3 regions of the Lysinibacillus sp. C5.1 genome follow, and region 2 is predicted to be linked to each of the others. Evidence: predicted binding sites of a transcription regulator. Region 2 holds the regulator's gene; each other region holds the start of a gene.

Region 1 (10,311 bases), 2.0 Mb from region 2:
CTCTCTCTTTTAACATAAATTTTCCCTCCTAAGTGTAATGATATTCTCCTCTATGCAGAGTAGTAAATTTTCGGCTCATATCGATGATAAAAGCCATTGGGATTAATATGCATTGCTAATGCTGTTTGTAATTCACACTCGTCAAAGCAAATTGTTTTCGATTTATTCTCATCCCCTTTACGCCATATGATGACTGCATACGGTTTTACTCCAAAACCTAAAAATATTGGATTCAAACTGCTACCTCCCATATCTGATTCATAACGAACTGTTAATACTCCACTTTTAAATGCTTTATATCCATTTATTAAAACTAAAACGTTTTTTCCTGTTGTTTCGTCATCTATTCTCCCTCCGATAAAGGGATGGGGGTCTCTCTATTTTTTTTCAAATAGTTTGCGCAATCGATAGTTCACTTTCTTATCCTTCTGAATAGTCACTATGAAATCTTGCGTCATTTCAAACAGTCGACTAGTTAAAGCCTCATCGATATAAAGCATGTCATCAAGAGACAATTCACTAGATATTAATAAAGGTTTGTTGCTCAAATAACGAGCGTTTACCACTTCGAAGATGACCTCAGTCTGCCACGACTTCACATTAACTTTCCCACCGATTGGCTTAAATAAATCGTCAATGAACAAGACATCAACCTCCTTCATCTGAGTCATAATTTCCATTTTACGTTCAAAATTGTTAGCAGCGATCTTGTTCAAGCCATCTTTGTATGGAAAGTATAGAACAGGCACTTGATTTGAATGGATCAGATAGTTAGATATAGCGGTTAATAAGTGTGTCTTGCCACACCCAGGTTGTCCCACAAGCATGATGCTGTTTTGTCTGAAACCTCTAATTTCTTCAAAGGCTGCATAATACTGTTTCACTTTACTTTTCATTTCTACAACTTTGGGATGAACATTATCCGTCGAGAAGTTTTTAAGGCTCATTTTCTGAAACTCTTTTGTAATTGCACTCGATTCAATAAGTCTATTAATCTTGAGCATCATGTTGCATTCACAAACGACATAATAGTCTTGCTCCACTTCAACACCTCGGATATAGTAACCATTTTTTTTACGGACTAAGTAACTACCAGTATCCCTACACTTAGAACAGTTATATTGAGTTTCCTCAATCGCTACAGTAGTCTCCAAATATTGCTTGCTTCTCGCCATTAGCTCCTCCATGACTTCTGCCATTCTGTCGCCCGTTTTTTGCACTAATCTTCACCTGCCCATCTGTAGTTATTACATTGCAATGTATTATTAAAAACTGTATTATTCTCCTGACTGGGTATCAACACGTTTGAACATTCACTCTAGTCGTTTTGTTAATACGTCGGTCAATAACTTTTGTGCCAGGTTTGTAGATTAGGTCCACAATGACATTGCCCTTATCTTTTAGACTTGAAATTAACTTTGTTATTCGCCCCTTGCTAAGACTATAGATTGGTGCTAACTAATTGTTTGATGACAACACCCTTGTTCAACTCACAAACCAAACTTCAACAATTAATATATCCACACACAAAACGAGAGTTATGATACCTTTCGAGGAATCCAAGATCGAATGTAATTCAGTACATTTTGCAAATCTTTCCTACGAATATCTTTATAACTAGCTACAGCAAAACGATTCTTAATTTCACGATGCAATTCACGAAATAATTTAGGTTGGATGTTTGTATCATCTTCAATCTCATAAACTTTTATGGCAACTTCTTTTCGTACAGCGCGTTGTTCACCAGAAGTTAATGTTATTTGTTCATTAAATTTTTCGATAATCATAGACAGGTCCTGTCCATGCTGTTCTTGTTGAATTGCTTGAGTATCTTTCACTAAATCAGCAGTTGTACGAAGATCGGTCACATGTGTTTGATTTTTAAATAAAGGAATTACATTTTCTTTCACCGTGTAGTATTCGTCTACTAAATTTTCATACGCGTCCCAAGCTTCATCTGTATTTAGAAATTTAGCATGTAGCCAAGCTCCCTTTTCAGTCCAAAGATATAACGCTCTACCCTGATTGGAAATTTGTAAGTGTTGTTGCGTTTCTCGAAAATTCAATAATTCCTTACCTTCTAATTTGATAAAGTGCTTATATTCTTTATATCGATCTTTATTTTCTGAAAAGTTTTTATAAATATGGTCACTAATTGTTCCATAACTTTCAGCAATTTGTGCTGTCGTAAGGATTCTACAATTTTCATATAAGATAATTTGTAATAATTTCATGTCAATATATCCTCCTTTATTAATAAACTTTGTATCATATCGCTACACAAACACATTTACACAGCCATTTTGTAACGAATCGTTACTTTTATCATCAAAAAAAAGAACCCAATCAAAATCTAGTACTACCGCAATAGATTTAGCAACATGTACAGAAGGCCTGCGTTTATCTTGTTCAATCATGGTATAATATGCTCGTTTAATTCCAGATGCTTTAGCGACATCATCATGAGTCAGATTATTTGCTAAACGTTTTGTCTTTAACCAAGTTCGATTTTCCAATTATTCACCAACTTTCATATAGCTTATTTATAATATAGTATCAATTCGTTACTTAGTCAATCATATTTGTATCGTTTCGTTACATTTTTATTTTTTATTGGATTAGTAACAATTTGTTACATATAATGATATTTAGAAACGCGAGGTGAAATTATGCTAGGTGGACGCTTGAAATATCTACGAAAATCAAATAACAAAACGCAACAAGATATAGCAGACATTCTAGGCATTACTAGACCAGCTTATACTGCTTATGAACAAGGTAAAAGAAATCCTGATTATGAAATTTTAGAAAAAATTGCGGACTACTATAATGTGTCTATAGATTATCTTTTAGGGAGAACAGATAATAAAGGAGCTTTACATACCCAAGCTGGCATCTCTGATAATGAATACAACAATCTAAGTGCATATCAAAAAGAGGTAATTGATTTCTTTTTAACTAGAGAAGATTTATTTTTTAAAAACCAGCCAGAAAATTTACTGGATGCGTTAGAACAATTTGAAGTTTTCTATGAAGTATTGAAACGGCAACAAGAAAACAAAAAATAAAATCACAATAATTTGCAACGTTTCCAATCATTTTAAAATTCGCCTTTTCTTTGGTGAATTTTTTTGTTACCATAAACAGAACATATGTTTGATAAAAGGGGGATATTATGAATTTTATTTATACTCATCTAGAAGATTATATTCGTGAATTATATACAAGTATTGATGTGACAACACCTAAACATCTTAATCCAGGATTAATCGCCTCACGCCTTGGTTTTACACTATACTTTTTACCTTACGATTCTACCAATACAGGAAATGTAATTTTTATTGATTCTAGATTGTCTGAAGAAAGGCAGTGGCAGGATTTCGGGCATGAGTTATGTCATGCGACGGTACACTCTGGTAATCAAGCTAAATCAATTCAGCTTTTTAGAGAATATCAAGAATGGAAAGCAAATAGTTTTGCTCTCCAAGCCTGTGTACCCACTTTTATGCTTAATAAGCTAAAACTACCTTCAAATGAGGAAAAAGCAATTATTACAATTCAAGCGTTCTTTCATGTAGAATACGATTTTGCGAAGAAAAGATTATATCACTATCTTAATAATCATTATTTTGATGGTTATAGACTCACTGAAGGGAGTAATTATTGTGAAGTACGTTAAATTACGATTGATTAACTGCAATAATTAGTGTTAGTCAGAGTGAAATAGTGTAAACGAAAAAAGTAGTAACCATTCTATCTAAGAACATCAAAAATAGTCAGTTCGAAGATGATGCCGATAAACGAATAGAATAACCATATTATTTTCAAATGAATGCGCAACCCTTTTGCCCTGAAATGAAACAATTAGCTACCCAACATGTGAATAGGATCAGGGCAAGCTGTTGCTTCAATTATTTCTACTCCTTTTCTTTCACATAACTGGCGAAGAATTCTACCTACATCTACTTTAATTTGTCCATAAATAATCTGCCTTCTATATTTTGGCGCAAAGACGATGTGATACTTACAATTCCATGTTGTGTGTGCTAAACTTTTATTATCCATTTGGATCCCCTTTTGTACGAAGTCGGTTGACCAGACCTGAATTTATCGTACGGCTGGGGATTTTTTCTTGTCCATAGCTAGAAGCTCTTTAGAACCCCTCGCATAGCAAGGGGTTTTCAAAAAAACACAATAAAAAGCCTTACAACCGTTGTGGCTGTAAGGCTTACGTTAGCGTCCCAGGAGGGATTCGAACCCCCGACCGACGGCTTAGAAGGCCGTTGCTCTATCCTGCTGAGCTACTGAGACATGGTGTGTGTGTTCCTAAAAACCTCTTAGGAAAGACAATATTTATTATATGTCCTTTATTACATAATGTCAACATGAATTTTACTATGGAGGCAAGGTTTGCCTTGAAAATATTATATACCTATTTATTGTATGATGCTATAGCTTTCTTTATGTTATTTCACTGCATTACATTGTCTTATTTTTTGTTAAAATAATAAGCAAAAATGGAGGTATGTGTATGTTTGAAAAGTCGGTGGTTGTGGTGACTGGTGGTGCGCAAGGAATTGGAGAAGGGATTGTGCGTGCATATGCACAGCGTGGTGCCAAGGTTGTAATTGCAGATGTGAATGTAGAGCTGGGGCATCAATTAGCGCAAGACTGCAATGAGCAAGGGTATTCGGCATTGTTTGTGGAGGCGGATGTGTCTAAGGAACAAGATATTGTTGCGTTAATGCAGCAAACGGTCCAACATTTTGGGACGATTACGATTTTAATTAATAATGCGGGTAAGTTTGAGCATGTGTCACCTTATGATATTACGGTTGCGCAGTGGCATAATCTTTTACAAACGAATTTAACGAGTGTTTTATTCTGTTCTAGAGAAGCGGCTAAAATCATGCGAACAAATGAGCTTGGAGGTTCGATTGTTTCTTTAGCCTCTACACGGGCTTTTATGTCTGAGCCTTATAGTGAAGCGTATGCCGCTTCCAAGGGCGGTATTGTAGCGTTAACGCATGCATTAGCCCGCTCTTTCGGTCCAGATAACATTACGGTCAATTGTATATCACCTGGCTGGATTGAAACCGGTGATTATGAACAGCTACGTGCTATCGATCATGAACAACATCTAGTAGGGCGTGTTGGTGTGCCGGAAGATATTGCACAAGCTTGTCTGTACTTAACAAATCCTGCGAATCGATTTGTCACAGGGATTAATATTACGGTCGATGGAGGCATGACAAAGAAAATGATCTATGAGGAATAATGGACGCATCTGGATTCTTGCACATTCAAGGATCGTGTAGAGTATTCTACACTAGAATGAATTTTTTAAGGGAGTGGTGTGCATTGTTTCCATATTCAAACAGCTATTCCGGGAATTCTTTAAGCGTCATCTATACGGCTCCATCCAACCAGTATACAGCGCCTATTCGGCACTTTTTACAGCCGCAACAGGATCATCGCAGATGCATTAGTAAAGCAGAGGCTGATTTTATGGCGATGAATCGACTGTTGTGGATGGAGCATGTTAATTGGACGAGGATGACCATTATAAGTATTGTCTTTAATTTGCCGGATTTACCATTTGTGCAAGCACGTCTTTTACGCAATGCGACGGATTTAGGTAATTGTCTGCGCCCCTTTTACGGCGATCAAATAGCAGATCGCTATGCAGAGCTAATAAAAGAGCATTTACTTATTGCAGCGCAGCTTGTTACAGCGGCGAATAAAGGAGATGCGGCAACAGCAGCGGCTAAAGAACAAGAATGGTATCGTAATGCCGATGACATTGCCATATTTTTAAGTTCCATTAATCCATATTTAACTAAAGAAGCTGTGCAGCAAATGTTTTATCGCCATTTAGCTTTAACGAAAAAAGAAGCCGTGACGATGATTCAAAAAGACTATCAATCAGACGTGCAAGTGTTTGATGATATAGAGGCAGAGGCACTTGCCATGTCAGACATGATAGCAAATGCCATTGTCATGCAGTTTTGCTACCGCTTTTATTCATAATAAATAAAAAACCAGATTCATCGACAATCAGCATTTGTCCATCAATCTGGTTTTTCGTCTTGGAGAAAAAAGCTATGATTGCTCCGTATCGGTTTGTTGTAGCTCCACATAGCGGTAATATAAATTCCTTAATTCAGATTCTTTAAACTTGCCTAGATGTGTTTTTAATTGAGGATGCACTAAAATCCCTTTTGCGCGTAGCTCTTTGACAAACCAACCTTTTGAATATTGATGCAAGTTGCACCGTCTCCTTTTCTGTTAGTCATCCATAGCGTATGCGCAAAGGTTTTATGCTGTTACCGCTACCCCTTGTTACACCAAAATAAAAACAAAGGACAAGAAATAATCCTTTGTTTACAGTCCATTATGTGCCACAAAACGTTTGGTATGGACAGTTGGATGGTGCTGGTAGCGTGGCATACGCTTCTTGTTCCGCTAAATGAGCGTACGGCTGAGATAGCACCTGTAATAGCTTATCCATAACACGATAATCACCGCGTGTAACAGCCGCTTCTAACGCTTCCTCTACCCGATGGTTTCGCGGAATAACAGCAGGGTTGGTGTCTCGCATTAACTGCTGTGATTGTGCTTTGGATGGCTCTTGCCTTTGTCTTCTTGCTTGCCACTGTTCGTACCACTTTTTAAATTCCATACTATCACAAAGCGCCGTTCCTTCACATCTTTGAAACGTTAGTGAACGGAATGTATTTGTATAATCTGCTTCATGCTTTTCCATTAACGTTAGAAGTTCATCTATTAGTGCGGCATCTTGCTGTTCTTCATTAAAGAGACCGAGCTTTGCGCGCATTCCCGCTAACCAGTTTGTATAGTACAACTGCGGATATTGCTCAATCACTTGCTGAGCTAGTGCTATAGCATCTTCTGGGTCGTCATGGATAAGTGGAAGGAGCGTTTCAGCAAAACGCGTAATATTCCATCCTCCAATAGGCGGCTGATTGGCATAAGCATAGCGTCCTTGTCGGTCGATGGAGCTAAAAACTGTTGCTGGATTATAACGATCCATAAAAGCACAAGGACCATAATCAATCGTTTCACCGCTAATCGTCATATTATCTGTGTTCATTACACCATGAATAAAGCCGACTAGTTGCCATTTGGCAATAAGGGCTGCCTGTCTTCCCATAACTTCTTGAAGCAAGCTCAAATAGCGATTTTCCGTCTGTTCAATCATTGGGAAATGGCGTTGGATTGCATAATCAGCTAACTTCTGAAGCTCTTCATCGCTACCCCATTGTGCCGCATATTGAAATGTCCCTACACGTAAATGACTACTTGCAACACGCGTCAAAATCGCACCAGGTAGTTCTGTTTCACGATGTACTGGTTCTCCTGTTGTCACTACTGCCAAACTACGGGAAGTTGGGATACCTAACGCAAACATTGCTTCGCTAATAATATATTCACGTAGCATCGGGCCAAGTGCTGCACGGCCGTCACCTCCTCTAGAGTAAGGCGTTCGTCCTGAACCTTTGAGTCCGATGTCATAGCGCTCCCCAGAAGGTGTTATTTGTTCGCCTAGAAGAAGTGCTCTACCGTCCCCTAACATATTAAAATGTCCAAATTGATGTCCTGAATATGCCTGTGCAAGCGGCAATGCCCCCTTTGGTATCTCGTTACCCGCAAGCACCTCAATCCCATCTTCTTGTTGAAGCGCACTATAATCTAATCCAAGGGACTTTGCCACTGCTTCATTTAAAATCGCCAACTTAGGTGCATGCACGCGATTTAATTGAAGATGGCTATAGAATGAATTTGGTAGACGAGCATAGCTATTATCAAAATTCCAACCAATATTATTTGCCTTAGTCATTTGATCACCCTTGTTCTTTTCATTTAGTCTTTCTACTAACATGCAATTCATTCGTGGACGTATTTTCCAAAGCCTTTGTAATCCATAAATAGAAAAACGCTTAAACTCTCTTTTAATAGAATCTTAAGCGTTTTTAATAAGTTTAGTTATGCGCGAACAAACGTATGCGTTGACAAACGATCATTGTTCTCTGTGAAAAAATCCACCTGATAATAGCTAGCTTGAATGTCTATAACTGCAAAGCTTTTTTCATTGCCACCTCTTGGCTTTAATAAACTTCCTGGATTGATAAATAAGACATCATCAATCATTTCGACACCTAATAGATGAGAATGACCAAAGCACACAATATGTGCATCGACTTCCTTTGCGCGATACAATAATGCCAACATGGATGATTTAACTTTAAATAAATGACCATGTGTGACAAAAAGGGCAGCATCTCCCACTTGCACAATTATTTCCTCTGGAAAGGCTTTATCAAGATCACAATTTCCCCGCACTTTTTTCATGCCATCTAATGCAGCATGGGAAAAAGGCAGTTCGCTATCACCACAATGAATCATCGTTTCGACATGCGGATAAAAGCCACGTACTTGGTCAATTACATGGCTATCTCCATGTGTATCACTCATGACCACTATTTGCATGGATATCACCTCTTACTTAATAAGGTTTGGCAATTGTTCCTTTAACTTGCGAATGGCATTTCCTCGGTGAGAAATAGCCCCTTTTTCTTCTGGTGTTAATTCAGCCATCATACGATTTAAACTTGGTACAAAAAAGACAGGGTCATAGCCAAAACCATTAGTTCCACGTTTTTCATGTGCAATGACACCTTCGCACGTGCCGAACACTGTTGTTGTTTCAAAATCAGGACCCGCAATAGCAATACAGCAGCAAAAGCGAGCTGTGCGCTTGTCATCTTCTATACCTTGTAAATTTTGCAATAGTTTTACCATATTTGCCTCATCATCATGATCACCAGCATAGCGTGCCGAATAAACACCTGGCTCCCCATTAAGCGCATCTACAGCTAAACCACTATCATCCGCAATAACAATCGTTGCAAGCTCTTTTGCTAAAGCCTCTGCTTTTAACACGGCATTTTCTTCAAATGTTGTGCCTGTTTCTTCAATTTCCATGTCCGGTGCGACATCAAACATCGTCACCACTTCATAACCGAGCGGCCCAAACAATGCTTCGAAATCTTTTGCTTTGCCTTTGTTTTTTGTAGCAATTACAACTTGTTTCATATTAGCAGTTTCCTCCTACTTTATGAGCTATTTCTCCAAGCGCTTGTTTTTGTAGTTCAATAAGCTCACGAATGCCCTTTTCACCTAATGCAAGCAAGTTATTTAATTCCTCACGTGAAAAGGTCGCTTCTTCACCAGTCCCTTGTAATTCTACAAAACGGCCTGCTCCTGTCATGACGATATTCATATCTACCGCTGCATCTACATCTTCTACATAATTTAAGTCTAAAACGGCACCTTGCTCTTCAACAATGCCAACACTTGTAGCCGCTAAAAAATCAGTAACAGGGAATTTTTCTAGTTGTTTTTCTTCAGCAAGCTTGGCAATTGCCTGTGTCATTGCGACAAATGCCCCTGTAATCGAAGCAGTTCGTGTTCCGCCGTCTGCTTGAATCACATCACAGTCAATCCATACTGTACGTTCTCCCAACGCTTCTAAATCGACGATAGCACGTAATGCGCGACCAATCAGACGTTGAATTTCCATTGTACGTCCGTTCACTTTCCCGCGTGACGATTCACGTGGTGTTCGTTGTGCTGTGGCACGAGGTAACATTGAATACTCAGCTGTAATCCAACCTTTGCCCTGTCCGCGTAAAAAACCTGGTACTTTATCTTCAACCGTTGCTGTACAAATTACTTTCGTATTTCCAACTTGGATTAATACCGAGCCTTCTGGATGCAATAAATACTCGCTATCCATTTTCACAGGACGCAATGCATCTGCATCTCTACCATCAAATCTTGTCATCATTCATCGTGCCTCCTAAAATCTTTCGCGCCCTTATTTTATCATATTTTCCACTGATGCGACGATTTACTACATGCAATATATGATATTTATCATATCAATTGCATTACATTTTCATCTACAATGAAAAATCTTAAGCTGTTATAGTAATATAATAAAGAAAGAGGTGATGGTCATGTCTCAATCAACAATTGAGCATAGTAGTTATACCATAAAGGAAGAATTTTGGAATGCGCTAACACATGGAATCGGTGCATTTTTAACAGTTCCTGCTACCCTTCTATTAGTGCATAAAGCTCTAACAACCGGTACAAGCACCGAGCTTATTAGTTACATTATTTTTGGTATTTCGATGTTTTGTTTATACATAGCATCGACCTTATATCATGCACTGCCCACACATAAAGTGCTTTTGAAAAAATTAGATCATAGCTCCATCTTCT
Region 2 (10,311 bases):
CACTTTGTAATACGCTGTTGATTATGAATATACCAGAAAAAGTAGATGATTTACTTCTTCCATTCATACTATTTGCAGGCGTTATGATGAGCTTGCGACTTCGAGCAAGTGTGATGAAAGTTGTCAGTTCAATAGGGTTTTTCGTGGCAATGATTGTTAGCTTTGTTATACACGAGCCAACCCCATTTTTTAGTATAGAACATCTCGCTTTATTGATGCCAGGGGTATATCTCTTCGTTATTTATATGTATGCATTACGTCGTAAAGAAACATTAAATGCCTTTGAGAAATGGATGAAAGATTTATATGTGCTTGATATAATAGCAGTTATTACAGCTAGTTACTTTATCGCCTATATAGGCAAGCTGGATAGTGTTTATATTGTAAGTGCTAGTAATACCCCACATCTAATGAGTATTAGCATTGTATTGTTGTTTGTAGTGTCACTGTTTCTACCAGTAACATTTAAAGGGCGGGCATTAACGCCAGTGCTGACTGTGTTATTCTTGTTATTTACATTTATGTTAAACGTTATTCCTTCTAATATACAGGGGATTGAATGGCTCAATATTATGACACGGTTAACCTTCATTGCTACGATTAAGGCTATCATCCTGGATTTGCTCATGAAGGGACGTATTTATCGAATCTATCAAGACTATATGCCGAAATTTTTAGATGCCATTGTTAGTATAGGTGTAGTAAGTGCGATGCTAGCAGTATGTGGTCTTGTGTCACAACTTGCTTATAACGACTTACTAGATTGGAAGCTTAGCATTGCACTAACAACAATTACGCTCTTTCTCACGGCAAGCCTATCACTTTGGCTTGGCGCAGTGCGGCACTTACGAATGCTTCGACTTTCCGGCTTTATCATATTAGCCATCGCCTTTATAAAGCTGATATTCTTCGACTTATCCGCACTCGATTTATTAATACGCGCAATACTTTTCATCTCAATTGGTGGCATCGGCATGCTACTGTCGGGCAGATTGTTGAGGAAATAAAAATAAAGACTGTTTACTAGTGTGACTAGTAAATGGTCTTTTATTTTACGGTAAATTTGTTTTGGCGTAAAAAAGCCACTCAAATACGTGCTCTTTGAAAGTATTATTGTCAATAAAGTGGTGACAGGAACACGCATAGCGGCTGTAGAATTTTATAATTATCATTCACCAATAGTGAAATCAAACTAGAAACATTAGCAGAATGTAGAGTCTACTATTACCACGACCGTCGAGGTCACAACCTTATTATAAAGGACAACAAGTATAAGCACTATGTTAGTTTAGGGGGTAAGAAAAATGGAAATGGCTTATACAATACTTGTATTCGTATTTGGACTTGTATTTGGTTCGTTTTTTAATGTGGTAGGTTTACGTGTGCCGATGAAGGAGTCGCTAATCCAACCACCATCGCACTGTACGACCTGTCAGAGGCAATTGACGGCAATAGATTTAATACCTGTATTGTCCTATATATTTTTAGGAGGCAAATGTCGTAGCTGCGGGCAAAAAATTGCATGGATTTATCCATTCATCGAGCTGCTGACCGGGATATTATTTGCCTTTTCATATTGGCAATATGGATTTAGTGAACAATTTATCGTGGCATTATTATTGATTTCATTATTGGTGATTGTGGTTGTATCGGATATTACCTATATGCTTATACCAGATAAAGTGCTATTGTGCTTTTTGCCATTATTGGTGATTGGGCGTATGCTAGCGCCTTTGACGCCTTGGTGGGATAGTATTGTAGGTGCTGTCGTTGGCTTTGGCGTAGTATATAGTATCGCAGTTGTGTCGCGTGGTGGAATTGGTGGTGGCGACATAAAATTATTCTTTTTACTCGGCCTTGTATTAGGTACAATCCACACACTATTGACATTATTTATAGCAGCCGTTATTGGAATGGTTGCTGGAATGATTGTGCTGCAAGTGCGCCAGCAAGGTAGAAAAACAGCGATTCCATTTGGCCCTGCCATCGCACTAGCAGCGGTCATAGTGTATTTCTATGGAAATGTCATAATACAGTGGTATGTAGGATTATGGTAAGGAGGGAGATAGATGAAACCAATTATAGGTATAACGGCGTTTGCGGAAGATGATTTATCATCGAGATTAAATGTAGCCTATAGCGAAAGCATTATTGAGGCTGGAGGGATCCCATTTATTATTCCGCTGGGGGTAGAGGAAGATGCGGCACAAATTCTATCGTTAACGGATGGTTTACTTTTATCGGGTGGGCACGATGTTCATCCATTTGAATTTGGTGCTGAACCTTTACCAAGGCTAGGAAAGATACACCCGGAGAGAGACAAGGTGGAACTGGCCTTACTTAATGCAGCCTTTACAAGGAAAATGCCGATATTCGGTATTTGCCGTGGTATTCAAATGCTCAATGTTGCATTAGGTGGAACATTATACCAAGATGTTGATAGTGAATATCATAGTAGTAAACTGTTAAAACATGCACAACAAGCAGCTCGTGGCGTCGCAACGCATTATGTTCACATAACACCTCATACATTGTTAAAAACAATTATTGAAGAAGAAAAAATTGCTGTTAATTCCTTTCATCATCAAGCAGTAAATGTTTTAGCAGAGAAGCTAGTCGTTGCAGCAAAATCTAGTGATGGTCTAGTCGAAGCGGTGGTCCATGAAGAGTTTCCGTTTTGTCTAGCAGTTCAGTGGCACCCAGAAGAACAGGCAATTGTAGGAGATATTGCTGCACAAAAACTTTTTTCAGCTTTCGTTAAAGCGAGCATGCTATATAAAAGAGAAGCATAGGGATGACAGCTAAGAAACCAAACGAAAATTTAATAGTTTAGCCTTTAAATACAGTCTTTCACATAGAAAAGGCTGTATTTTTATTGTCATAATTGGAGGTATAGTTTAAGAGAAATTCTAACTATGCAAATTGATAATTACTTCAAGGCAAAAGGCAGTTACGCAGAGTTTCTTCAGGTAATTACAGTGAAACAAAGGATTAATAATAAATGTTATAATTGTATTTATATGTTAAATAAAGGGGTGGTTGTAATGGAATATAAATTATTAGTGGAAGAGGATTTAAGTAAATGTACCGAAACATTTATTGAAGTATTTAATGATGCGCCTTGGAATGATAAATGGACATTTTCGCAAGCTAAAAAATATTTATTAGATTTTTATCAGACACCTGGATTCTTAGGCGTTTTAGCAATAGAAAATGACGAGATTTTAGGCTGTATTTTAGGAGTCAATAGAGTTTGGTGGAGCGGAGATGAATTCTTTATTAATGAAATGTACGTAAAACAACAACAGCAGAATAAGGGAATTGGAAGAGCGCTGTTAAATCATTTAATTAAAGAACTCGATAATAACAAAATAGATAACATTGTACTGCTGACAGATAGAGGGATACCTGCCGAAGAATTTTATAAAAAAAATGGTTTTGAAGAAATAGAAAGAATCATCTTTCTACATAAGAACATTAAACAATCGTTATCACGTTGATGAACTTAATGATATATGCCATCAAACGCTCCTAAATGTAAGTTTGAGCACACATGCAAAAGCCACGAATGTTATCCCATCAACATTTCGTGGCTTTCCTAATCGAACATTATTTTTTCGCGAAATTAGTATAAGAATGCATTAATGTACACGGCGATATAAGCCGACAACTTGTCCTAAAATCGAAACTTGGTCTACAATAATCGGTTCCATTGTAGCGTTCTCTGGCTGTAAGCGGAAATGATTTTTTTCTTTAAAGAAGCGTTTGACAGTTGCTTCATCTTCTTCGGTCATGGCTACGACGATATCACCGTTATCGGCTGTTGCCTTTTGCTTGACGATGACTAAGTCCCCGTCAAAAATTCCTGCCTCAATCATCGATTCACCCATGATTTCTAGCATAAATAACTGATCTTCGCTTGTCCCGTAAATATCCGGTAAAGGGAAATATTCGTCGATATTTTCAATCGCTGTAATTGGAGATCCAGCAGTAACCTTCCCTACAAGTGGTACATGGATAACACTTTGCTTTTGAATCGAATCCTCAGGCTCTAAAATTTCAATTGCACGCGGTTTAGTAGGATCTCGTCGAATAAAGCCTTTTTGCTCTAAACGAGCTAAATGTCCATGAACTGTTGAGCTTGATGCAAGTCCAACTGCTTCACCAATCTCACGTACAGATGGTGGATAGCCCTTTGCGCGTACTTCTTCTTTGATAAACGCTAGTATGTCTTCTTGTCTTTTCGAAACTTTTTTCATGATTGCTCACCTCTTTTTTTCATATCATTCTTCTTACTAGATAGTATAGCAGAATGCGAACACTTATGCAAACATAGGTTCGAAAAGTGTTTGACAAAAACGTTTGTTCGCTTTATTATAAGAACATTCATTCCGAACAAACATTCTAAAAAGGGGATATGATGCATGAATTGGTTTAAAAAAAATACACATATTTCAATTTTATTGGGCGCAATTTTCTTATTTGCAGGCTATCTTTTTATAACTGATCCTGGAGACATTACCTACACTGAAATTCATATAGAGCATGGCGATAGCTTATGGTCGTTAGCCGAACAATACCGTGGTAAAATGGGTACGGATGACTGGATTAACCTTGTGAAAGCCGAGAACGAATTACATAGCGTTAATATTGTTGCAGGGAAATCACTCGTTATACCCGTAGTGGGTGACAATAAGATGCCCACCAATTCTATTGAAATTGCGAGAAGTGGAAAATGATGAATAAAAAACGAACGGCTGTACTGTACTGCCGGGTTAGTACGGAAAAAGAGACCCAAAGTTCTTCATTAGAACGACAACAAGAAGAATTGCTGCGTTATGCCAAGGAACAAAACTATGAAGTGATACAGGTTTTTCAGGACAAACATAGTGGTTATGATGTGGAACGCGAAGGTTTACTGGAGATGCTCGATTTTATTAAAGAAAAAGAAATTCAAGCATTATTTGTGCAAGATGAAACACGTTTAGGGCGTGGGAATGCGCGAATGGCTGTACTCCATTTATTGCAAAAAACAGATACAGATGTTTTTTCGATGCGAGATGCGGGGCCTGTCCAATTAAATGAGATGGACACGATGTTGCTTGAAATATTAGCGATTGTAGAGGAGTATCAGCGTAAAATTCATAATGCGAAAATTCGCCGCGGTATGCGTCGGGCAGTAGAAAATGGCTATCGTCCAGAAAATAACTTGTCCAATCGTGGCAATCCAAATGGTCAGGAGCGCAAGGAAGTACCGGTAGAAGAAATTGTGAAGTTGCGAAATCGGGGCTTTACTTTTGAAGAAATAGCCATGACACTTAGAGGTCTTGGCTTCGAAGTTAGTAAGGCAACCGTACATAGGCGCTATCAAGAACATCAAGAAAGATTAGCAGGCAAATAATTTGCACTGCTAGTCTTTTTTTATTCTACTAACAGTCTTGAAGTGTAGTAGAGAGCTCAACTTTGCCATTCTTCCTGCAAAATAGCGTAATAGTACTCATCCCACCAATCGTCACCATGTGGTATACATTTTTTGAAAAATCCTTCACGACGCATGCCGATTTTTTCCATAACGCGATAAGAAGCGATATTTTCGGGCTGACATGTGGCGATGATTCGATGAAGCTTCATTTTCGTGAAGCCGTAATCTAATAGTGCTTGTGCTGCCTCCGACGCATAGCCTTTACGATAATACGCAGGATTTAACACCCATCCAATTTCATATGTATGTTCGCCAAAGTAAGGATGGAATACGAGATGACCGATAACCTGTGACTGCTCCTGTAAAACAATGGCGAAATGCTTTGCTTCATCACGATTATCTGATATAAATTTTTGCACTTGTTGTGCAGTTAAAACGCCTTCTGGCATATAGTGCATCACGGTTTGATCGGACATATAGTTAACAACAGCCTGCCAATCTTGTATTTCAAATTTTCGGATATGTAATCGCTGTGTTGTAATGTTCACCTTATTTCCCCCAATATGTGTTCTTTATTAATAGTTATACACTACTAACATTTGGAAGTCATGTAAATTGTGGCTAAGCTGTGTGATTAAGGGTTGGTATAACTGCATTTTAAGGGAAAGCATGCTATACTTTGCATACTGAAGTCATCAAGGTATTGAAAGGTGTGTAACGATGTTATCCAAAGAAAAAATTAATCGAATCAATGAATTAGCAGCAAAAGCTAAAGCGGGCAGTTTAACGGAAGAAGAAGCGAAAGAGCGTACATCCCTTCGCAAAGAATATTTAGATACATTTAGAGCAACGATGCGCAATACAATTGAAAATGTTAAAGTTGTCGATCAAGAAGGTAATGACGTAACGCCTGAGAAGGTAAAACAAGCGAAAAAAAATAAATTTCTAAATTAATATGACACATTTCATGCAGGATGTAAGCAAACACATTTCGCGTGGACATTTCACTATAGATTTCTAGCAAAATCCTTGCCCTCACTGAAGAAGGTTTCTTTTTTTATTTGTTAAACCTTCCTCCAAAATAGGCAGTAATTTTGTCGTTATTTCTATCATTGCTATGTCTAAGTTACAGAATGATGATAAAGTATGTCATAAATCTCAAATAGTATAACAAAAGCATTGTTTTCTAGGACAATGTTGACTAAACTGTAGTAGAACAATATATAGGACGAGAAAGGATGTCACAACATAATGACTCAACATGCGGACCAACTAGCGATTAATGCTATCCGAACATTGTCAATTGATGCAATTGAAAAAGCAAATTCAGGTCACCCAGGCTTACCAATGGGGGCAGCGCCAATGGCTTATACGCTTTGGACAAAACAACTTCGCCATAATCCGGCAAATCCAAAATGGTATAACCGCGATCGTTTCGTACTTTCAGCAGGTCATGGCTCTATGCTTTTATATAGCCTACTTCACCTTGGCGGTTACGGCCTACCAATGGAAGAAATTCAAAACTTCCGTCAATGGGATTCATTAACTCCAGGACATCCAGAATACGGCCATACGGTTGGGGTAGAGGCAACAACAGGTCCACTTGGACAAGGGATTGCGATGACAGTTGGTATGGCAATGGCAGAGCGTCATTTAGCAGCGACTTATAATAAACCAGGACATGAAATTGTCGATCACTATACATTTGCGCTTTGTGGCGACGGCGACTTAATGGAAGGTGTTGCGGCTGAAGCGATTTCATTAGCTGGACATTTAAAACTTGAAAAATTAATCGTGTTATACGATTCAAATGATATTTCATTAGATGGTGATTTAGAAAAATCATTCTCAGAAAACGTACAAAAACGTTTTGAGTCATATGGCTGGAACTATTTAAAAGTGGCTGACGGTACAGATACAGAAGCTGTTAACCAAGCAATCGAAGAAGCAAAAAAATCAACTGGCAAGCCAACGCTGATTGAAGTGAAAACTGTCATCGGATTCGGTTCTCCAAACAAATCAGGTAAAGCAGATTCTCACGGTGCGCCACTAGGCACTGATGAGGTTGTATTAACTAAAGCAGCGTATGAGTGGGCACATGAGCCATTCCAAATTCCTGCTGAAGTATATGATACATTCAATGCAGCAGCTGAAGTACAAGGTGCACAGCCGGAAGCAGCTTGGAATGCAAAATTTGAAGCTTACAAAGCAGAGTTCCCAGAATTAGCAGCTCAATTCGAAGATGCGATGAATGGTAAGCTACCAGAAGATTTCGCAGCAGAATTGCCAGTTTATGAAGCAGGTAAATCTGTAGCAACACGTTCATCTTCAGGTGATGCAATTAATGCGATTGCGAAGAAAACACCATCATTCTTCGGTGGTTCTGCTGACCTTGCAGGCTCAAATAAAACGACGATGAAGGGTGCAGGCGACTTCTCAGCGGATGACTATGCTGGTCGCAATATTTGGTTCGGTGTGCGTGAATTTGCAATGGGCGCTGCGATGAACGGTATGGCTCTTCACGGCGGTGTTAACGTCTTTGGCGGAACATTCTTCGTATTCTCTGATTATGTACGTCCAGCTGTACGTCTTTCTGCATTAATGGGTCTTCCTGTGACATATGTATTCACACATGACTCAATCGCTGTAGGGGAAGATGGTCCAACACATGAACCAATCGAGCATTTAGCTTCATTACGTGCAATGCCAAACCTTTCTGTTGTTCGTCCAGCAGATGCGAACGAATCAGCAGTAGCATGGGAGCTTGCAGTATCATCAGAAAAAACACCAACTGTATTAGTATTATCTCGTCAAAACTTACCAGTGCTTGACGCGTCAATCGAAACAGTTCGTGAAGGTGTAGCAAAAGGTGCTTACACTGTTTCACCTGCATCGAAAGAAGTAGCAGATGCTATTTTAATTGCAACAGGTTCTGAAGTTTCACTTGCAATTGAAGCGCAAAAAGCTTTAAAAGCTGAAGGTATGGACGTTGCAGTCGTATCAATGCCTTCAATGGATCGCTTTGAAAAACAAGATACAGCATATAAAGAATCGGTTCTTCCAAAAGCTGTTACAAAACGTCTAGCAATCGAAATGGGTGCATCATTCGGTTGGCACAAATATACTGGTTTTGAAGGTGACGTTCTTGCAATCGACAAGTTCGGCGCTTCTGCTCCAGGTGAGTTAGTTATGGAAAAATACGGTTTCACTGTAGAAAACGTTGTAGCAAAAGTTAAAGCACTATAAGATTTGGCTTCCATAAAAAATACCGTAAGCTCTAATTAAGCGTTACGGTCAGACTGTAGACAAACTCGGATATTTTCGAGGTTGTCTACAGTCTTTTTTTTATTTTAAAAATATATGTAGATGACAACTACCGTTGATTTCCATTGCGGGCGATGTTTACTTTTACAACAATGAAAAAAGCTGGCTACTTGTACATGGTAAGCTACTTAACGGAAAGGGTATTGTGGAAGACTATATTCAATGTGGCAAAAATATATTTCTTGTCCATAAAAAGGTAAAAAAATACAAAAGGCATCCGCGTTGAATTGCTTGATACCTTTTGTCGACAATCTGAAAGTAGCAAGCGCTACTCTAATTTTATTTAATTACTCTTTTATACTGAAGACCCGTATAAAGGCTACCATACCAATTACTCGCATAAGATACAGCGTAAGTTGCAGTAAATATTGCATCAATTCCTGTAGTTCCAGTATGACTTACTGTTCCATGATCATAGAATGAACCATTTACTACATAAGTATATCCTGTGTTATCCAAATCTACTTTGATGGTTCCATCAAATTTTTTACTACCCGCTTTAAACTCTTGTAAAAAAGGTTGTTTTTTTGTTACCCAGCCAAAGGATCCGTGTCGACAAGTTTCAATGATAACGATTAGCTGTGGTCTGTAACTTCTTACAGAAAGTGTTGTTGCTGTTTCCAGCCAACCACAAGCTGCTGGATTTCTGAAACTATAAGGCGGGTGTTGTATTTTTAATTCTTCTATTGACTTACCAGAAACTTCAGCAGCTCTTTCTAAAGCCTGGTTATATGTAAGTTCTATCATATATTCTTCATTATCGCGAATAGATTCTAGCTCGGATTCGCTTAATGATGTCCCATCAATAATTTCAATTGAATTCGAACTCTCTTGTGCTTCTGCGATTGTTCCTGAAAACGTCAGTTGAAAAGCAAAAATGGAAACTAATATCAAAAGCGATAACAATATTTTTTTCATATCCTCAATCCTTTCAATATGATAATATTATTAAAAGAAATTTTATCATAAAGCATAAAAAAATGTAAAAGGTGAGCTTAAATGATTAAAAAATACTTTTTTTCTTTTTTTGCTTTTTTATTTTTATTAGTGGGATGTTCAAATGAAGAAGTAAATATCGTCAAAAAACATGAAGTTATAGAAATTGGGATTGTAGGGGAAATACCTTCGTTAATTAAAGAAAACAATATAAAATTTAAAAAAATAATGTTACAAGATTTACATAAAAAAAATGAAGATTCTTTTGATGCTATCATGATTACGAAAGATTATTTACAAGAAGCTTCCGACGAACAATATACTCAATTTTATTTAAATTCCTCTATACCGATTGTATTTGTTCAGTCAGACAAAGCTATTTCAGCTTTTATTATTCCTAACCACACGTACGAAAATACATTTGAAAATCAAGCTCAAGATTATTTTATCGGTTATTATCAAGGTACTACTTTTGGCGTTGCTTTGAATGGAAATACAAATGGGGATTTAATAAAAGGTTATTGGAGTTTATTTGATTTATTAGCTAGATTAATACAAACAAATAATTAAAAAGAAACCGCAAGCTCCTATTGAGCGCTGCGGTATTTTTTGATCTTTTCGATGTTACG
Region 3 (10,311 bases), 610 kb from region 2:
GAACGTTATGATGTTTTAGAAACAGAAAATATGCGTGTACTTGTAGAGTCCATGATTCAGGAATCAATCGATAATGTTGTTGGCCTTTATACACAAGGAGAGCAGCAGAACGATTGGAACTTAAAAGCAATTGAGGATTATGTGTCCGCAAATCTATTAGAAGAGGGTACATTAAAAGTAGCTGATTTCCAAGGTAAATCTGCTGAAGACATTATTGCACTTATTTCTGACGCTGTGCATCAACGCTATGATGAAAAAGAAGCAGAGCTTACACCAGAGCGTATGCGTGAGTTTGAAAAAGTTATCTTATTGCGTTCGATTGATACGAAGTGGATTGACCATATTGACGCAATGGATCAATTACGACAAGGGATACACTTACGTGCTTATGGTCAAAATGATCCATTACGCGAATATCAACAAGAAGGCTTTGCTATGTTTGAGGATATGATCGCTTCCATTCGTGAAGATGTAGCGAAATATGCGATGAAAGCCGAAATCCGCAGTAACTTAGAACGTGAAGAGGTTGCCAAAGGTCAGGCTGTGAATCCGAAAGAAGACGGTTCTCCAGCACCGAAAAAACAACCTGTACGTAAGGCAGAAAATATTGGTCGAAATGATTTATGCCCATGTGGTAGTGGAAAGAAATTTAAAAACTGTCATGGTGCAGGACAATAAATAATAGTAAAAGATCAATTCAACGGATAGTTGAGTTGATCTTTTTTTATCTATTCCTAGAAAATATGGAGTTAAAAGTCAGAATTAATAGACAATAGATAATTAAGGGTATACAATAATTGTAACAATAGGTATTTAGTACAATGAAAGTAAATAGTGTAGCAAATTACTGAATGATTTCAATAAGTCCACGTGAACTTTCTTTTTTTGGCTAAAAGGGAGGTGAATAGATCTTCAGTAGACAAAACTCTCGAGGGTATGCTCGAGGAAGTACATAGGTTACAACAAGATACATGTACATTAATAGACATGATATTTAAGGAGGAGTAATCATTGCATTATAATTGTGGAGACATTATGAGTAGTGAAACTATGTTGTATATGCCTGAGTATGATGCCTTTGGAAATTTATGTACACGTGTAATTGAAAGAGACTTTCAATATATTTCTAAATTATCACCTACGAGATTAATGGATTTTAATCTTCGTTATTTTGGATCTAGCCTACGAGGGGCATTTGATGGCTCTAAGATGATATTAGGTAAGCTGAATAAAAATCCTATTGTTGTCCATGAGCGTTTTAATATTTTATGGTTCCCTAGTAAGTCGCCCTTACATCCTGAATGCATTTGGTTTGCTGTGCATCATATCGACGACTATATCGCAGTTGATAAAAAGCAAACAAAGGTGCTCTTTATGAACGGCCAAGAGATTATTGTGGATGTTAGCCCAAAAGCATTTGAATACCGTATTCAAAGGGCGTTCTTATTAAAATATAAGCTTGAAAAGCGTACAAAGCATTTACTTGTACAATTTGATCGAGTCAAAGTTTTTCAACAAATGGCTATCCATTCTAAATTGGAGGATGAACCAAAGCAAGATGAGAGCTAGAGATTAACCACGCATAATTACCCCATGATAACTCTCGGAAGTAAGATTGCATCTTTATTTTTCTTCATGCTGTTTTAAATGCTAACAACTATTAAAATTGCAGGCAATTTTCTAGTGGACTATTTTAGTTCAAAGGCTACATTTGGATACAAATGAATAATACTTGTTTATACGAAAGGGTGGAAATGGATGATTTATTACGAAACGACTTGTATTTGTTGTAAGAAACCATTTAAGCTTTTAGAAGGAACAAGGAAATATCAACTTTATAAGGTGAATCGTAATAGACGTTTGACTTGCGAACATTGTGATCAAAAGATTCATGCGGAAGCGCGTAAAAGTTTACTTGGAAAATTAAATTAGTGAAATTACACAAGAAAGTAGTAGCACAAGATAAGCTAGTTTGTACTACTATTTTTTTGTTCAGGCTTTCTCTTTTTTAAGCGCAACCTATGGAGATATTGAAAATAGTATGTTTTCCGCCTCAAAAACGCTATAATAAAAAGATACGGATTTTACTTATAATATCCATTAAAAATGTTCGGAGGATTTAACAATGATTGAATTAGCAGATGTACGTAATGTGTTAGACACTACAGCCACTAAATTGGCGGACTTTAGGGGGTCTCTTTGACTTAGAAAACAAGGAGGCACGTATTCAGGAATTAGATGAAATGATGTTAGAGCCTGGTTTCTGGGACGATCAACAAGGAGCACAAGTAGTCATTAATGAAGGGAATGGCTTGAAGGCCATTGTTAATGAATATAAAGAATTAGTCGATACACATGAAAACTTAGATATGACACTGGAGTTATTACGTGAAGAGCCTGATGAAGAATTGCAGGAGGAGCTAGGCAATGAGCTAGCGGAATTCCAACAAAAAATGAATGATTTTGAACTGCAATTATTATTAAGTGGACCTTACGATCATAACAATGCGATTTTAGAGCTGCATCCTGGTGCTGGTGGTACTGAGTCTCAAGACTGGGGTTCGATGTTGCTTCGTATGTACACGCGTTGGGCTGAAAAACGTGGCTTTAAAGTAGAAACAGTCGATTATCTTCCAGGTGATGAAGCAGGTATTAAATCGGTAACATTATCTATTAAAGGACATAATGCTTACGGTTACTTACAGGCTGAAAAAGGCGTACACCGTTTAGTACGTATTTCACCGTTTGATTCATCAGGTCGTCGACATACATCATTCGTATCATGTGATGTCATGCCTGAATTTGATGACAATATTGAAGTGGATATTCGTACCGAGGATTTAAAAATTGATACGTATCGTGCAACAGGTGCAGGTGGTCAGCATATTAATACAACCGATTCAGCTGTCCGTATTACACATATTCCAACAGGTACTGTTGTTCAATGTCAAGCAGAGCGTTCACAAATTAAAAACCGTGAAAAAGCCATGACGATGTTAAAAGGTAAGTTATACCAATTGGAAATTGACAAGCAACAAGCACAACTTGATGAAATTCGTGGAGAGCAAAAGGAAATAGGCTGGGGCTCTCAAATTCGTTCATACGTGTTCCATCCATACTCAATGGTGAAAGATCATCGTACAAGTGAAGAAACAGGGAATGTAGGAGCCGTAATGGACGGAGATATAGATCCATTCATCAATGCCTATTTACGTTCTAAAATCGGATAATGAATGAAAACCTCAGAGGCATAAGCTTCTGAGGTTTTTTAAGGTGCCAGTCACTCAAACAATTGTCACTCAAACAATTCTGAATTTTCTAGGTGTCAGGCACTCAAAATGGAGGGTGATAGGGGGCATCATGGCTAAGTTGCTTGCGCTCTTCCATATAATGTTTATAGAGCATAGAGGCATTGACAAATTGTTTACTAATCGAGCCGTATTTAATAGGAAGCTCAATTTTCATATCATTTTTCAACGTAATAATACAACCATCGTTGCTTGGTGAAATATTTGAAATGGCATGAAGTCCAATCCAAATATTATGTATAGAGTTTGGCGAATAGGTTGGTAAAAAAATGCAAGGAAAGCCATAATCATATGCAACAACAATTGGCAGTTTATGTTGATTGCCAAAAAAACGTTTCGCAGAAAATTTTGCTGCTTCATACGTTGTGCCCAATGAAATGCATGACTTTCGTAAAACATGCAAAGGCTTGCGTGTCACAATTAACTCATTATGCTTGTCGATGACCCTTGTGAAAATTTTCGATTCATGTTGAATAGGTTGTAATAAATAAGTATTGAAAGACATTAAATAACCATTTACATAATTTGTGGACATATATATGGAACGCCTCCTTATGGGAATATTTATTTGTAGTGTAAATGACAAAGATGAATACTAAAAATATAGATAAAAAACGAAATTATCTAGAAATTGATACTATTTCTTTAGAAATTTGCTTAAAAATACGCTATAATTCTAATAAATGATAGTTGATTTTATTTTGTTTAGCGTTGCAATTTGGTCTGAATTTTCTTATAATTTAGAAAAGGATCGAGGTGGAGATCGTTGGATAAATATTATTCGTACACAGATTTTCTAAAAGCCGTTGGTCAGTCGAAAAAAGTTGATGAGGCAGAGAAATTATTGAACGAGATTTATTTAGATTTATTTTTAAATCATATCCAGCGTATGCATCGTGAAGAACAGCTAATGGTTCTGATAGATAGAACACTCGATGAACGAGATGAAAAGGCTTTTCATCTATACGCGGCTGAACTAGAGGCATTACACAAAATAGCAAGTGAATAATACGATAAGACCGCTCTCCGTTAACGGGGAGCGGATTTTTTTGTCTGCAACGAAATAGAAAGTGCCTTATTGCATTAATAGGGCAATAAGGATAATTATCTTTGTCATTTGTAAATTTATAGAATTGTATGATTAAAGAATGGGTATATATCTAATCATGGATACAAGGAGCTAAAGTATTTAGCTTCTAGAAAAATGAATGATAGCGTTAGAATTAGTGACGAGTAATGACAAATAATAAATGCGTTGTAATAAAGTGAGAAATTCGAAATTGAGAAAAATAACAAACATTCGTTCGTTAAATGTTCGATATTTTAGTACTGCTATGCTAAAATAAATGTACAAATTGGAAGGAAAGGACGGGAACATGCGTGCAAACATTTGATTTACAGGCGCCATATCAGCCTAACGGGGATCAGCCACAGGCGATTGCGGAATTAGTGGAGGGTGTACGGGAAGGGAAACGACATCAAACTTTGCTTGGTGCAACAGGAACGGGCAAAACATTTACGATTTCTAATGTTATTCAGCAAGTAAAAAAACCAACGCTGATTATGGCCCACAATAAAACACTAGCGGGTCAATTATATAGTGAGTTCAAAGAGTTCTTCCCAAATAATGCAGTTGAATACTTTGTGAGTTATTATGATTACTTTCAGCCTGAAGCGTATGTTCCACAAACAGATACGTATATCGAAAAAGATTCAAGTATTAATGATGAAATCGACAAGCTGCGTCACTCAGCCACATCGGCTCTTTTCGAACGGGATGATGTCATCATTATTGCTTCAGTGTCTTGTATATATGGTTTAGGTTCTCCTGAAGAATATCGCGAATTGGTTGTATCGATTCGAACAGGTATGGAGATTGAACGCAATCAATTGCTTCGGAAATTAGTAGACGTGCAATATGAACGTAATGATATTAGTTTTACACGCGGGACGTTCCGTGTGCGAGGTGACGTTGTCGAAATTTTCCCAGCCTCTCGTGATGAACATTGCGTTCGTGTGGAATTTTTCGGAGATGAGATTGATCGCATTCGAGAAGTCGATGCGTTGACAGGAGAAATATTGGCAGATCGCGACCATGTAGCAATTTTCCCAGCTTCCCACTTCGTTACACGCGAAGAAAAAATGCTGAAAGCGATTGACAATATTGAAAAAGAATTAGAACAACGTCTTGCGTTATTGCGAGCAGAAGATAGGCTATTGGAAGCACAGCGTTTAGAGCAGCGTACGCGCTATGATTTAGAAATGATGCGTGAAATGGGCTTTTGTTCAGGTATTGAAAACTACTCACGTCATTTAACATTGCGTGAAGCTGGTGCAACACCATACACATTACTCGATTACTTCCCAGAAGACTTTTTGCTTATTGTCGATGAGAGTCACGTGACATTACCACAGGTACGGGGTATGTATAACGGGGACCAAGCACGAAAAGGGGTACTAGTGGAGCATGGATTCCGTTTGCCTTCTGCACTAGATAATCGTCCTTTGCGTTTCGAGGAGTTTGAACGACACATTCATCAAGCCATTTATGTATCAGCAACGCCTGGTCCATATGAACTTGAACATACGCCAGAAATGGTGCAACAAATTATTCGTCCGACAGGGTTACTTGATCCATTAATTGACGTGCGCCCGATTGAAGGGCAAATCGATGATCTAATTGACGAGATTCATGACCGTATTGCGCGCAATGAACGTGTCCTCGTTACAACATTGACGAAAAAAATGTCGGAAGATTTATCTGCTTATTTGAAGGAAATGGGCTTAAAAGTGGAATACTTACATTCAGAGATTAAGACATTAGAGCGGATTGAAATTATTCGTGAACTTCGTAAAGGTACATATGATGTACTAATCGGCATTAATTTATTGCGTGAAGGTTTAGATATTCCTGAAGTATCGCTCGTGGCGATTTTAGATGCGGATAAGGAAGGCTTTTTACGTTCGGAACGTTCGCTTATTCAAACAATTGGTCGTGCGGCACGTAATGCAAATGGACATGTTATCATGTACGCAGATAATATGACAGATTCGATGAAAAAGGCGATTGATGAAACGAAACGTCGTCGTTCAATTCAAATGGCCTACAATGAGGAACATGGCATTACACCGAAAACAATTGTCAAAAAGATTCCGGATGTTATTCGTGCGACACAAGTGGCAGAGGAAGAGGAATCGTATGTTACAAAGGCAACGAAAGGCAAGAAGTTGACGAAGGCAGAAAAAGAGAAATTGTTGGCATCTCTTGAAGTAGAGATGAAGGAAGCGGCTAAAGCGCTTGATTTCGAACGAGCAGCTGAACTACGAGATACAATATTTGAATTGAAAGCAGAAGGGTGATTGGCTTGTGAAAAATACAGAAATCGTCGTGCAAGGCGCACGAGCACATAATTTAAAAAATATAAATGTCACAATTCCACGTGATCAATTAGTCGTGTTAACAGGTTTATCGGGTTCTGGGAAGTCTTCCTTAGCGTTTGATACGATTTATGCCGAGGGGCAACGTCGTTATGTAGAATCGCTATCTGCCTATGCGCGCCAATTTCTCGGCCAAATGGATAAACCAGATGTAGATGCAATTGAGGGGCTATCGCCTGCCATTTCAATCGATCAGAAAACGACAAGCCGTAATCCACGTTCCACAGTTGGAACCGTTACGGAAATCTATGATTATTTACGTTTGCTATTCGCTCGTATTGGGAAGCCAATATGTCCAAATCATGGTATAGAGATTACATCGCAAACGATTGAGCAAATGGTGGATCGTTTATTAGTTTATCCAGAACGTACGAAAATGCAATTACTGGCACCGATGATTTCAGGTCGTAAAGGAACGCATGTCAAGTTACTAGAAGACTTGAAAAAGCAAGGCTTTGTACGCGTACGGATTGATGGTGAATTACGCGATTTAGATGATGCGATTGATCTTGATAAAAATAAAAAGCATTCGATAGAAGTTGTAGTCGATCGTGTTGTTGTTAAAGAGGGGATTGCTGCTCGTCTTAGTGATTCGTTAGAAACAGCCCTTCGATTAGCTGAAGGACGCGTTCTTGTTGATGTCATGGAACATGAAGAATTATTATTTAGTGAACATCATGCCTGCCCATTATGTGGTTTTTCAATAGGGGAGCTAGAGCCTCGTATGTTTTCATTTAACAGTCCGTTTGGAGCATGTACAAGCTGTGACGGGTTAGGAACAACGCAGGAGGTTGATTTAGAACTAATCGTGCCAGATTGGGAACGTTCATTATTAGAGCACGCCATTGCACCATGGGAGCCTACAAGCTCACAATATTATCCACAACTATTAAAGGCAGTATGTGATCATTACGCGATTCCGATGGACGTACCTGTCAAAGATTTACCTAAAGAAAAGATGGATAAGATTTTATATGGTTCTGGTAAAGATAAAATTCGCTTCTATTATGAAAATGAATTTGGCAATGTACGAGATCAGATGATTGAATTTGAAGGTGTGGTGCGTAATGTAGAGCGCCGTTTTAAAGAAACAACTTCTGATTATGTACGAGAGCAAATGGAGAAATATATGGCACAGCAAGCTTGTCCATCTTGTAAAGGTTACCGATTAAAGCCCGAAACATTAGCTGTGAAAATTGGCGATCAACATATTGGACAAGTAACAGAGTATTCGATTCAGGAGGCAGATACGTTTTTCAAAGAGCTCGATTTATCTGAAAAGGATATGCAAATTGCGAGACTCGTATTGCGTGAAATCGAGGAAAGACTTGGCTTCCTAGTGAATGTAGGGTTAGATTATTTAACATTAAATCGTGCAGCTGGAACACTTTCAGGTGGAGAAGCACAACGAATTCGTTTAGCAACACAAATTGGCTCTCGCTTAACAGGTGTACTCTATATTTTAGATGAACCATCCATTGGACTACATCAGCGAGACAATGACCGTCTTATTAGTACGCTACAAAATATGCGAGATATCGGCAATACACTTATTGTTGTCGAGCATGATGAAGACACAATGCTAGCGGCAGATTATCTGATTGATGTTGGACCGGGCGCCGGTGTACATGGTGGTCAAATTGTAGCAGCAGGTACGCCACAGGAAGTCATGGATAATCCACAGTCGTTAACAGGCCAATATTTAAGTGGCAAGAAGTTTATACCACTACCAGTAGAGCGTCGTAAACCAAATGGGCGTAAATTGTCTATAGTGGGGGCAAAGGAAAACAATCTACAGAACGTCAAAGTAGATGTGCCATTAGGTTTATTTGTAGCAGTAACAGGTGTATCTGGATCAGGTAAATCAACACTAATTAATGAAATTTTATATAAATCATTAGCCCAAAAGCTCAACCGTTCAAAGGTAAAGCCAGGGGCACATAAAGAAGTATCCGGGATCGATGAATTGGAAAAGGTTATCGATATTGACCAATCGCCAATAGGAAGAACTCCTCGCTCCAATCCTGCAACGTATACGGGTGTCTTTGACGATATTCGCGATGTGTTTGCCACAACAAATGAAGCGAAAGTACGTGGCTATAAAAAAGGACGTTTTAGCTTTAACGTTAAAGGTGGCCGTTGTGAAGCATGTCGGGGTGACGGGATTATTAAAATTGAAATGCATTTCCTACCAGATGTATATGTGCCATGTGAGGTTTGCCATGGAAAACGTTACAACCGTGAAACACTTGAAGTAAAATATAAAGACAAAAGTATTGCCGATATTTTAGATATGACAATTGAAAATGCCGTCGTGTTTTTCGAAAATATCCCTAAAATCCAACGTAAATTACAAACGATTGTTGATGTTGGCTTAGGGTATATGAAATTAGGTCAACCTGCGACAACACTGTCTGGTGGTGAGGCGCAACGTGTCAAATTGGCATCTGAATTACATCGTCGCTCAACAGGTAAGTCATTTTATATTTTAGATGAGCCAACGACGGGCTTACATGCAGATGATATTGCGCGTTTACTAATTGTTTTACAACGACTTGTAGAAAATGGGGATTCGGTGCTCGTTATTGAGCATAATTTAGATGTTATTAAAACAGCGGATTACATTATTGACCTAGGACCAGAAGGTGGCGACAAAGGAGGTACCATTGTTGCAACGGGTACACCAGAAGAAGTAATGGAAGTGGCTGGCTCTTATACGGGTAAATATTTAAAACCGATTTTAATACGTGATCGACAACGTATGGAAATGGCTTTAACAGAAGCAACAAAATAAATTTTTTACAAACAGCAAAAAGAAAAAAATTATAAAAATCTGCTCTGTTTCTGAGGGTGAGATTTAAGACCTCGTACGCTAAAGCATTTAGCACAGCTAGCATAAGTCTTATTTTCACTCTGGAAATGTAGCAGATTTTTTAAATGACAGTATCAAAAAAACATCTAGATAGCATGCATGAAAACTTTTTTACTGTATGACAGTGCATGCTTTTTCTTTTTTCAGTGAAACTTTTCACATATGGAGACGTATAAATAAATATAACAATCTGTGGGAGGCTATACCATTATGCAAAATGAACGTCAACGAATTTTAGAACTTGTGGAAAAAGGAACTATTTCAGCGCAAGAGGCGATTACATTATTAGAAGCATTAGAGCAACCTAGCAAGTCCACTGATAGCAGTATGAACGATACGTCGAATACTGATCAGCAATCCTCAGCAGAAAAAGAACCAATCTTTAAAGAAGAACAAAAAAAGAAAGAGGCAGATTTCACAAAGCATTTCCAAGATGAAATCCATGATTTTCGTAAAGATTTAACACAAATTGGCTCACTCTTTATGGATATGATGAATACGGCAGTAAAAAAAGTAAAAGAATTCGATGTTTCTTCACCATTTGGAGATAAGTTTGAATTTACTCATACCGAAGAACTTGCAGCAGCGCATATAGAAAATATTATGGTTGAGCTACCGAATGGTAATTTTTCATTAGAACCGTGTGAAGGTGATACTTTCCAAATTATTTGTAAGGTCAAAGCACCTCTAGTG

What was found. The regulator LexA, encoded in region 2, represses DNA repair genes until DNA is damaged. The targets are predictions, from matches to a motif close to CGAACATATGTTCG.
Region 1: the regulator LexA is predicted to act here: its motif matches at 3,146-3,159, upstream of I5435_RS16355 (ImmA/IrrE family metallo-endopeptidase).
Region 3: the regulator LexA is predicted to act here: its motif matches at 4,602-4,615, upstream of uvrB (excinuclease ABC subunit UvrB).

The regions. Positions count from the first base shown of each region.
Region 1 is NZ_CP066226.1:3,342,757-3,353,067, forward strand. Features, by position in the region: gene I5435_RS16325 (LuxR C-terminal-related transcriptional regulator) at 1-16, opposite strand, end outside; gene I5435_RS16330 (hypothetical protein) at 51-236, opposite strand; gene I5435_RS16335 (DnaA ATPase domain-containing protein) at 378-1,220, opposite strand; gene I5435_RS16340 (ORF6N domain-containing protein) at 1,539-2,234, opposite strand; gene I5435_RS16345 (helix-turn-helix transcriptional regulator) at 2,277-2,516, opposite strand; gene I5435_RS16350 (helix-turn-helix domain-containing protein) at 2,670-3,068, shown strand; gene I5435_RS16355 (ImmA/IrrE family metallo-endopeptidase) at 3,176-3,679, shown strand; partial or broken gene tnpA (IS200/IS605 family transposase) at 3,874-4,065, opposite strand; tRNA gene I5435_RS16365 (tRNA-Arg) at 4,238-4,311, opposite strand; gene I5435_RS16370 (SDR family NAD(P)-dependent oxidoreductase) at 4,532-5,278, shown strand; gene I5435_RS16375 (hypothetical protein) at 5,362-6,030, shown strand; gene I5435_RS16380 (DUF2639 domain-containing protein) at 6,103-6,267, opposite strand; gene I5435_RS16385 (protein adenylyltransferase SelO) at 6,395-7,861, opposite strand; gene I5435_RS16390 (metallophosphoesterase) at 8,008-8,511, opposite strand; gene I5435_RS16395 (XTP/dITP diphosphatase) at 8,524-9,117, opposite strand; gene rph (ribonuclease PH) at 9,119-9,868, opposite strand; gene trhA (PAQR family membrane homeostasis protein TrhA) at 10,044-10,311, shown strand, end outside.
Region 2 is NZ_CP066226.1:1,297,605-1,307,915, forward strand. Features, by position in the region: gene I5435_RS05895 (DUF2339 domain-containing protein) at 1-1,007, shown strand, start outside; gene I5435_RS05900 (prepilin peptidase) at 1,305-2,057, shown strand; gene I5435_RS05905 (gamma-glutamyl-gamma-aminobutyrate hydrolase family protein) at 2,070-2,792, shown strand; gene I5435_RS05910 (GNAT family N-acetyltransferase) at 3,045-3,500, shown strand; gene lexA (transcriptional repressor LexA) at 3,642-4,259, opposite strand; gene yneA (cell division suppressor protein YneA) at 4,425-4,739, shown strand; gene I5435_RS05925 (YneB family resolvase-like protein) at 4,739-5,401, shown strand; gene I5435_RS05930 (GNAT family N-acetyltransferase) at 5,458-5,970, opposite strand; gene I5435_RS05935 (DUF896 domain-containing protein) at 6,143-6,376, shown strand; gene tkt (transketolase) at 6,674-8,668, shown strand; gene I5435_RS05945 (hypothetical protein) at 9,026-9,664, opposite strand; gene I5435_RS05950 (hypothetical protein) at 9,746-10,252, shown strand.
Region 3 is NZ_CP066226.1:685,502-695,812, forward strand. Features, by position in the region: gene secA (preprotein translocase subunit SecA) at 1-678, shown strand, start outside; gene I5435_RS03095 (competence protein ComK) at 1,012-1,569, shown strand; one part of gene prfB (peptide chain release factor 2) at 2,126-2,200, shown strand; one part of gene prfB (peptide chain release factor 2) at 2,202-3,230, shown strand; gene I5435_RS03105 (competence protein ComK) at 3,334-3,843, opposite strand; gene I5435_RS03110 (IDEAL domain-containing protein) at 4,075-4,317, shown strand; gene uvrB (excinuclease ABC subunit UvrB) at 4,689-6,668, shown strand; gene uvrA (excinuclease ABC subunit UvrA) at 6,676-9,540, shown strand; gene I5435_RS03125 (DUF4097 family beta strand repeat-containing protein) at 9,829-10,311, shown strand, end outside.